2 regions of the Petrocella sp. genome follow, and region 2 is predicted to be linked to the other one. Evidence: predicted binding sites of a transcription regulator. Region 2 holds the regulator's gene; the other holds the start of a gene.
What was found. The regulator Rex, encoded in region 2, represses fermentation and respiration genes when NADH is low (regulators of the CRP and FNR family bind a similar motif). The targets are predictions, from matches to a motif close to ATTGTTAANTANTTAACAAT.
Positions count from the first base shown of each region.

Region 1: AC6F8J_RS13305 (NAD(P)H-dependent oxidoreductase subunit E) is a predicted target of Rex. The motif match lies at 1,843-1,862, and genes of this name have one in related genera.

Region 1 is NZ_JCBCDA010000113.1:104,124-108,562, reverse strand. It holds gene AC6F8J_RS13320 (response regulator) at 1-166, shown strand, start outside; gene AC6F8J_RS13315 (HD domain-containing phosphohydrolase) at 184-1,200, shown strand; gene AC6F8J_RS13310 (hypothetical protein) at 1,318-1,620, shown strand; gene AC6F8J_RS13305 (NAD(P)H-dependent oxidoreductase subunit E) at 2,029-2,535, shown strand; gene AC6F8J_RS13300 (NADH-ubiquinone oxidoreductase-F iron-sulfur binding region domain-containing protein) at 2,535-4,439, shown strand, end outside.
Region 2 is NZ_JCBCDA010000066.1:3,839-8,277, forward strand. It holds gene AC6F8J_RS07575 (NAD(P)H-hydrate dehydratase) at 1-889, opposite strand, end outside; gene acpS (holo-ACP synthase) at 870-1,256, opposite strand; gene AC6F8J_RS07585 (hypothetical protein) at 1,253-1,849, opposite strand; gene AC6F8J_RS07590 (redox-sensing transcriptional repressor Rex) at 2,030-2,662, opposite strand; gene AC6F8J_RS07595 (ATP-binding cassette domain-containing protein) at 2,833-4,439, shown strand, end outside.

The sequences.
Region 1 (4,439 bases), on a different contig from region 2:
AATGCTAGAGGCTTATGATGTAAGAGCCAAAAAAATCTTTTTGGAAATGACACACAGTCTAAGAAAGCATTTTCCTAATCAGGACTTCAAAGATTTGACTGATCATATCAACAGTTATGAGTTTGAAGAAGCAAGTACAATAATTAAAGAAAAATTCAAGAGTTAAAGGCTAGGGTGAAGTATATGTATAAAAAGCAGACGGTCTTAATTGTGGATGACATACCGGATAGTATTGAAATCCTTGAAGGTGTCCTAAATGAAACCTACCATATTAAGGTGGCCAAAAGCGGTGCAATGGCGTTAAAAATCGCTGAAAAAACATCTCCGGATATTATTTTACTAGACATCGTCATGCCACATATGGATGGTTATGAAGTGTGTAAAAGATTAAAAAGTAATCCGGTTACTAAAGGCATTCCCGTTATATTTGTATCAGCTAAAGGAGACGCCTTTAATGAAGCAAGAGGTTTAGAAATTGGCGCCGTCGATTATATTACAAAGCCTATTAGTGCATCCATTGTATTATCTAGGATTAAGACACATTTGAGTCTATACAGTCAAAGCAAGGCCTTGGAATTTCAAGTTGCAGAAAAAACTAAGGAACTAACTGAAACACGAATTGAGATTATACGAAGGCTAGGAATGGCAGCTGAGTTTAGAGATAATGAAACCGGTATGCATATCTATCGTGTTAGTGAATTTTGCAAAACCATAGCGCTTCATTATGGATTTCCAGAAAGTGAAGCAGAGCTATTACGAAATGTATCTCCTATGCATGACATCGGCAAACTTGGAGTACCGGATTCAATTCTTCAGAAGCCGGGAAAATTAACAGAAGAAGAGTTTGAAATTGTTAAGAAACATACTATAATCGGTGCGACCATTATTGGTGACCATAAATCTGACTTGCTTAGAACCGCCAAAATTGTTGCCTTAGAGCATCACGAAAGATGGGACGGAAAAGGATATCCTAGAGGACTGGTAGGTATAGAGACCAATTTATTTGCGAGAATAACAGCATTAGCGGATGTTTTTGATGCCTTAACCAGCAAAAGACCTTATAAAGAAGCTTGGAAAACAGAAGAAGCCTTGATTTATATACGACAAGAATCTGGGAAACATTTTGATCCAAAGGTTGTAGAGGCATTTTTTAAAGGCATTGATCGTATTTACGAAATCCAGGATCGATATAAGGAGTAGGGTTGTGTATTTTTAAAGTACATAAGTATGTATAAGCTATGTACAATTTTATAGCGTCATGCTATAATGGCTGTATAAGAACAATATCCAATAAGTAAAGATTGAGAGGAGAAGAATATGGAAAAAAGACTAGAACTCTTGAGGAAAAAAAGTAGAATAGTATATGACATGAACTGTATTAAAAAGTACATGGAGGTAGGCGACTATGACTCAAGTCTTGAAAAAGCATGGGAAAAGTATCAGTTAAACCTGGACAAAGTTGAAACAGAGTTGAAGCTTTTGTCAAAACCATCCACCAAAGAACTTGAAGATCTTAAATTGGAGCGTTTAGCAAAAATTAAGGAATATGAAAGAAATATTGCATTGATCAAAGATCAATTAGAAGATATTGATGAAGAACTAAAAATACTTACCAATTAATATAAAGACGAGTAAGACAAGTAGTAACTTAGGCATCAACCTAGAGTTACTACTTTTTTTGATATTTTTATGACACAATAATAAGTTCTTTCTCTTGAGAAGTGAAGCAATAATCAAGCTTACCTAATAACTTCGGAAAATACAGTATAATAACTAAAAAATATGACATATATACAAAATGCATGACATATGCTATACTTATTAGAAGATAACTCTTTATTATCTGTTAATTAATTAACTTATAAGTTAATTAATTAACAGCATCATCTGATAGAACGCAACATCCGGTTGCATCAAAACCACTCGAACTTGACTGATCTAATGACATGCATAATGGACACAGATTAAACTAAAGCAGAGGTAAAGTGAGAATAATGGTTGAAAAGGCAATGAATGGAGGGCTAAATGATGATAGAAAAAACATGTAATTGTGAAGCGATGACAGAACAGGAGAAGTTAAAGTTTATTCAAGATGTAATAGAAGATTATGATCATGATCCCGGTAGTCTGATTCAGATTCTTCATGTGGCCCAGAATGTATACGGTTTTCTGCCCATAGAAGTCCAGGAACTAATTGCAGATCAATTAGACATACCCTTATCAAGAGTGTCTGGTGTGGTTAGCTTTTACAGTTTATTCACAACTGTACCAAAAGGCAAATACGTTATTAAAATTTGTTTAGGCACGGCTTGCTATGTTAGAGGTAGTAAAAGAGTTATAGAACGTCTTGAAAAAATACTAAAAATTAAGCTTGGAGAAACCACGGAAGATCTTAAGTATTCTTTGGAAATAACAAGATGTATGGGTGCTTGTGGATTAGCACCCGCCATGTCCATTAATGAAGAATTATATATGCAAGTGAATCCGGATAAGCTTCTGGATATATTAGAAAATCTGGAAGGTGGTGAAGCATAATGATAAAAACCTTTGAAGAGCTCAACAGAATCAAATTTAATCATAACAAGATGATCAAAGAGAAAGAAAGAATTATAAATGTATGCTTTGGAGCCGGTTGTATATCAGCAAAATGTGAAGCCATTTATCAGGCATTATTTGAAAGTCTTAATAGATTTGGTATTGAAGATAAGGTGAAGATTAATCAGACAGGATGCATTGGTGCCTGTGATTATGGTCCATCCCTGTATATTTTACCAGATGATATTTATTACTGTAAGCTGGTGCCACAGGATATTGAGAACATTGTTAAAACTCATTTGATAGGCAATCAAGTTGTAACAGAAAAATGTTATTATGATGAAACGCTGGACAAGACTTTTGAACACTTAAAAGACATACCTTTCTTTAGCAAACAGCAAAAAAGTGTCATGAAAAATTGTGGTGTTATGGATTACTATAGCTTAGAGGCGTATATTGGTAGCGACGGTTACCACAGCCTGTATAACATTATCAAAGAAAAAACACAGATGGAAGTTATTGATATCATTATGGCCTCGGGACTTAGAGGTAGAGGCGGTGGTGGTTACTTAACTGGACTAAAATGGGAAGCCGCATACAAATCAGTCAGTGATCAAAAGTATATAATATGTAATGCAGATGAAGGGGATCCAGGTGCCTTTATGGATCGATGCCTTTTAGAAGGTGACCCTCATACAATTATAGAAGGTATGGCCATAGGTGGTTATGCTATAGGTGCCAATACCGGTATTATCTATATTCGAGCAGAATATCCTTTGGCAGTAGAAAGACTGAAGGTGGCAATTAAGCAGGCAAGAAAGGAAGGCTTGCTTGGTGAACATATTTTCAGCAGTGATTTTTCATTTGATGTTGAAATAAGGACAGGAGCAGGTGCTTTTGTTTGTGGTGAAGAAACCGCACTGCTTCACTCTATAGAAGGCAAGAGAGGTGAACCCAGTCAGAAGCCTCCTTATCCTACAGATAAAGGTCTCTATGGCATGCCAACGGTTATCAATAACGTTGAAACTTTAGCCAATATACCCATGATAATGTTAAATGGTGTAGATTGGTTTAGACAATACGGTACAGAAAAAAGTAAAGGTACGAAAATATTTGCTGTTGCAGGTGCAATTAGAAATTCAGGTATGGTAGAGGTGCCGATGGGTGTGACTCTAGGTGATATCATCTTTGATATCTGCGGTGGATTGAAAAAAGATAAAAACTTCAAAGCAGCACAAACAGGTGGACCTTCCGGTGGGTGTTTAACTTGCGAGTCTCTAAATACACCGGTAGACTATGACTCACTTATAGAAAAAGGTGCCATCATGGGTTCGGGTGGCCTGATTATCATGGATGAAGATAACTGTATGGTGGATGTGGCTAAGTTTTTTATGGAGTTTGTTCAAGAAGAATCTTGTGGCAAATGTGTTCCATGTAGACTGGGCACGAAAAGAATGCTTGAGATTTTAGAACGTATCACGACAGGCGATGGCGTAGAAGGTGATATTGAAAAACTCATTGAACTGGGCGAGAGCATCAAAGTTTCAGCACTGTGTGGCTTGGGCCAGACAGCTCCGAATCCTGTTCTTAGTACCATTCATTATTTTAGAGAAGAATATGAAGCCCATATAAAAGAAAAGCGTTGTAGCGCAGGTGTTTGTATGGATTTATTCATATCGCCATGTCAAAATTCATGTCCGGCAGGAGTCAACGTACCTGGCTATTTATCACTTGTAGGTGAAGGTAGATTTGTAGACGCGTTCAACTTAATCAGGCGTGAAAACCCTTTCCCTGCTGTGTGTGGTCGCGTTTGTACCCATCCTTGCGAGAGTAAGTGTAGAAGAAGCCAGTTAGATGAAGCATTGGCAATCGCTGACGTCAAACGTTTTATTGCTGACAAAGTC
Region 2 (4,439 bases):
TTATGATGGCTTCCGGCAATGCACATTGCAGGCTGATACGGCAGCTTTCATGGGTTAGAATCTCAACCAATCCAGTACCTGTCCTATATGCGGCCATGGCAGCCATATAAGCAGCACCCGACATATCTTTGGATCCTGCGATAATCAATACTTTCCCATATGTGAACTTGTGGCCATCGGTTTTTCTTGAGGGTAAGCGTCTTATCGTATCTTGATCAATGGTTTCGTATTCAAAAACAAAACCCTCCAACACTTTCTGCGGTATCCCTATGTCAACAACCTTGAGTCGTTCACTTGCTTTTGCACCTGGGTACAGGATATTGCCAAGTTTTGGTAAGGTGAATGTAACCGTCAAACTTGCCTTTACGCACGCGCCCATGATTTTTCCATTATCACTATTAACACCGGATGGTATATCTACACTAATGACATATGCCTTCTTTTTATTTATTCTCTCTATGACTTCTAGATAACCCTCAGAAACCTCACGATTGCAACCTGTACCAAAAATAGCATCCACAATAATATCACAGTTTTGAAATAAGTGATCTAATTTTTTTTCACTGCAAACTTCATACCAAAAAAGCCCGGTTTCAATATGAGCTAAACTATCGTACATAATTTTTGCATCATTTTTAAGATGTAAGGGATTGCCAACACCAAGAACTGTTACCTTTTCGCCCCTCTGAATCAAAATTCTGGCAATGGCAAAGCCATCTCCGCCATTATTGCCAACGCCACACACAACCAGTATTGACTTGCGATTTTTAGGGACCTCATCACACACAGCCATAGCTGCATGCTCCATTAAAACTATCCCAGGGATTGCATAATCTTTGATTGTTGTCTGATCCATCAGTGCCACTTGATTACTCTTTGCTACAATCATATTTCTCTCCCAATACAACAACGGAAACCATTGATTTCGTATGTGAAACTGTAATGTGCCATTTGTCGATTCCCATTTGCTTTTCCATCTCTTTTGCCTGTCCGTACAACTTAATATAGGGTCTTCCAAGTTCATTTCTTAATATTTCTACATCTTTTAGACCAAACTCTCTAAACCCTGTCCCAAAGACTTTGGTTACAGCTTCTTTGATAGAAAAATTTGCTGCAATGGTAGATGGGTTCATTTTTCTATCCCTAAATAGATTAAGTTCCGCTTTTGTAAAATATCTCATTAAAAATTTTGGCCTAGATACTGCTTTAAGGATTCGTTCTATTTCTATCATATCATTACCTATGCCAACAATCATTCTTCACCTCCGAAGTAATGTGCATCCAATTGTTCAATAACTTCTAAACCGGCTAAATCATGTATGAATTCATAAAGCCTTGTATTCTCTTCATCCAAATCTTCTTTTTTACCAACAAGTTCTTTGACTTTATCATGTATGGTCTGAATTTCAGATTCAAGTCTTCTTTTCTTTTCTTTATTATGTATCATACGCTCATAGAAAATAATCATGCTTTCTTTAAGCAAGGTTTGATTCACTTTTTCTATTTCATGAGGTAGTTCTTGTTTTCTCTTTTCATAGGCATCAAACTTACCATTAATCTCTTGAATATGCTTATGCTTTTTTTCCAGTTCCTTTGTGCCTTCTGCGTGCTTATCGTCAAAAGCAAGGGACATACCTGAAATGATGTCATCCATCATCTTTTTTTTCAAAGCTTTGTATGCTTTATATTCTGTATTAACCTTACCCTGTTCTTTTAATAGTTTGTTCAGTTGGCTTTCTAACGTTTTTATTTTATATGGTTTTTTACCGGTGAATAAACTATGCCAATTTTGATCAAGTACGACTATGTGTTCGGATTTCTTTATCTGTATGTGAGGTTTTTTATCCATCATGACAACTCCTAACATAGTATTTGATGGTTGCATTGTAGAATAGGAACGCTAAGATATTTGTAAAAAAAGATAGAAAAAATTCTAAGCTAAGTACCATCAGCTTCAAACCATTTCCTATCTCTTATTATAACTTGACTAAGTATTGAATATATTACAAGTATATTACATTTCAAACTATTACTCAGAATCCTTAATTCGATAAGACAAAGTCATCAGACTTTCTGATAAGTGAACATTTTCAACCACCACATCATAGTTATTAATCTGTAAATCAACAGGTGCAAAATTCCATATACCTCTAATACCCCATTCGCATAGATCATTGGCTATTGCAGGTGCTTTGGTTTTTGGGACGGTTAATATGGCTATATCAATGTTATTTTCAACAACAAACTCTTTAAGTTGATCCATATCTTGTACATCCATACCCCGAACAGATATTCCTACCAATCTTGGGTTGACATCAAAAAGTCCTTTTACAACAAAACCACGCTTTTCAAAATCTGTATAATTAGCTAAAGCCTGACCTAAATTACCGGAACCTATTATAATCACACTATAGTGATTCTCAAGCCCCAAAATCTTCGCAATCTCATTATACAGGTGACTTACATTATACCCATAACCTTGCTGACCAAACCCACCGAAATTATTTAAATCCTGACGGATTTGAGAAGCTGTAACATCCATACGTTGACTTAGTTCATTTGAGGAGATTCGAACGATATCATTCTCAAGTAGTTCTCCAAGATATCTATAATATCTAGGTAATCTTTTTATAACTGCTGTCGATATTCTCTTATCTGACATATCATGGCCCCCATTCTTCCGTATCTTAATACCATTATAGCTATTTGTTAAATAACTGTCAATTCTAATTAGTATATTGTTTATTTTGTACCTTACTTTCCTTTTTCTTTTCAATGGTTCTAATTAGTGGTATGATAATGTCGAAACACAGATAAAGAAAGGATACAATCATGATATTAAGTTGTAAAAATATTACTAAATCATTTATCGTAGATACCTTATTAAAGGATATTAATTTCATTATCAATGAAGGCGAAAAAGTAGCACTCATTGGAATCAACGGTGCCGGTAAAACCACGCTTTTCAGAATCCTTACCGGTGAACTTTTAGCTGATCGTGGTTCTGTCTATAAAGCTTCTGGTAAAACATTCGGCTATTTGAAGCAAAATGCATTATCCGATTCAAATCAGTCCCTTTACAAGACTGTTTACAATGCCAACGAGCAATTGGTTCATATAAAAAATGAACTTACCGATTTAGAAGAAAAAATTCATCTTCATGAAGGTGATCTTGATTTATTAGATAAACTTAATGAAGATTATGCTAAATTACGTCATCTTTTTGAATCCATTGATGGTTATCAATATGAAAGTCTAATCAAAGGTGTTTTAAAAGGTCTAGGTTTCTCACAAGACGACTTTGATCTTGAAGTGTCTAAACTATCCGGTGGTCAGAAGACAAGGCTGGCTCTTGCGAGAGAACTCATCTTAAATCCCGACTGTCTTATGTTAGATGAACCAACCAACCATCTAGATATGGATGCCATTCGCTGGCTAGAGGGATTCTTGCAATCCTATAAAGGTACCTTATTTATCATCTCTCATGATCGTTTTTTTCTTGATCAAATTGTAAATAAAACCATAGAGATTGAAATGGGTAAAGCCATTGAATACCAAGGCAATTTCTCTGATTTTATGAAAAAGAAGGCTCATATTAAAGAAATCCAAGCTAAACACTATGATCAACAACAAAAGACCATAAAGCAACAAGAAGATGTCATTAAGAAGTTACGTTCATTTAATCGAGAAAAGTCTGCTAAAAGAGCTGAAAGCCGTGAAAAACTATTAGAAAAAGTGGAACGTCTAGACCGACCTATGGAAGTTCAGGCTGATATGCATCTTCAATTAAAACCCCGTTATGAAAGCGGGCATGATGTTATGAAAGTCATAGACCTATGTAAATCTTTTGATCGTATAGAGCTTCTAGATCATATTCAGTTCGAAATAAAAAAAGGTGAGCATATTGCACTCATTGGTGATAACGGATCAGGTAAATCAACCCTTTTTAAAATCATCAATAAAGTTATGCAAGCCGATTCTGGTCAGATTCAGCTTGGTGCAAAAGTTAAAATAGGCTACTACGACCAAGAACATCAATTGTTAAACTCAGACAATACCTTAATTGAGGAAATATCTGACGCCTACCCTACACTCACGCAAGGAGAAATTCGTAACATCTTAGCTTCCTATCTTTTTAAGAGTGATGATGTTTTTAAGCATGTTTCAAAGCTAAGTGGTGGTGAAAAAGGACGCTTAACTTTAGTTAAACTCATGCTGAGTGAAGCCAATTTCCTGATTTTGGACGAGCCTACTAACCATTTGGATTTGATTTCAAAGAGTGTTCTAGAAAATGCGTTAATCGGTTATCAAGGTACGATCTTGTTTATATCTCACGATCGCTATTTTGTCAATCGTGTCGCCCATAAAGTCATGCATTTGTCCGAAAAAAAAATCAAAACCTATTTAGGTGATTATGATGAATTCTTAAGACAGCATGA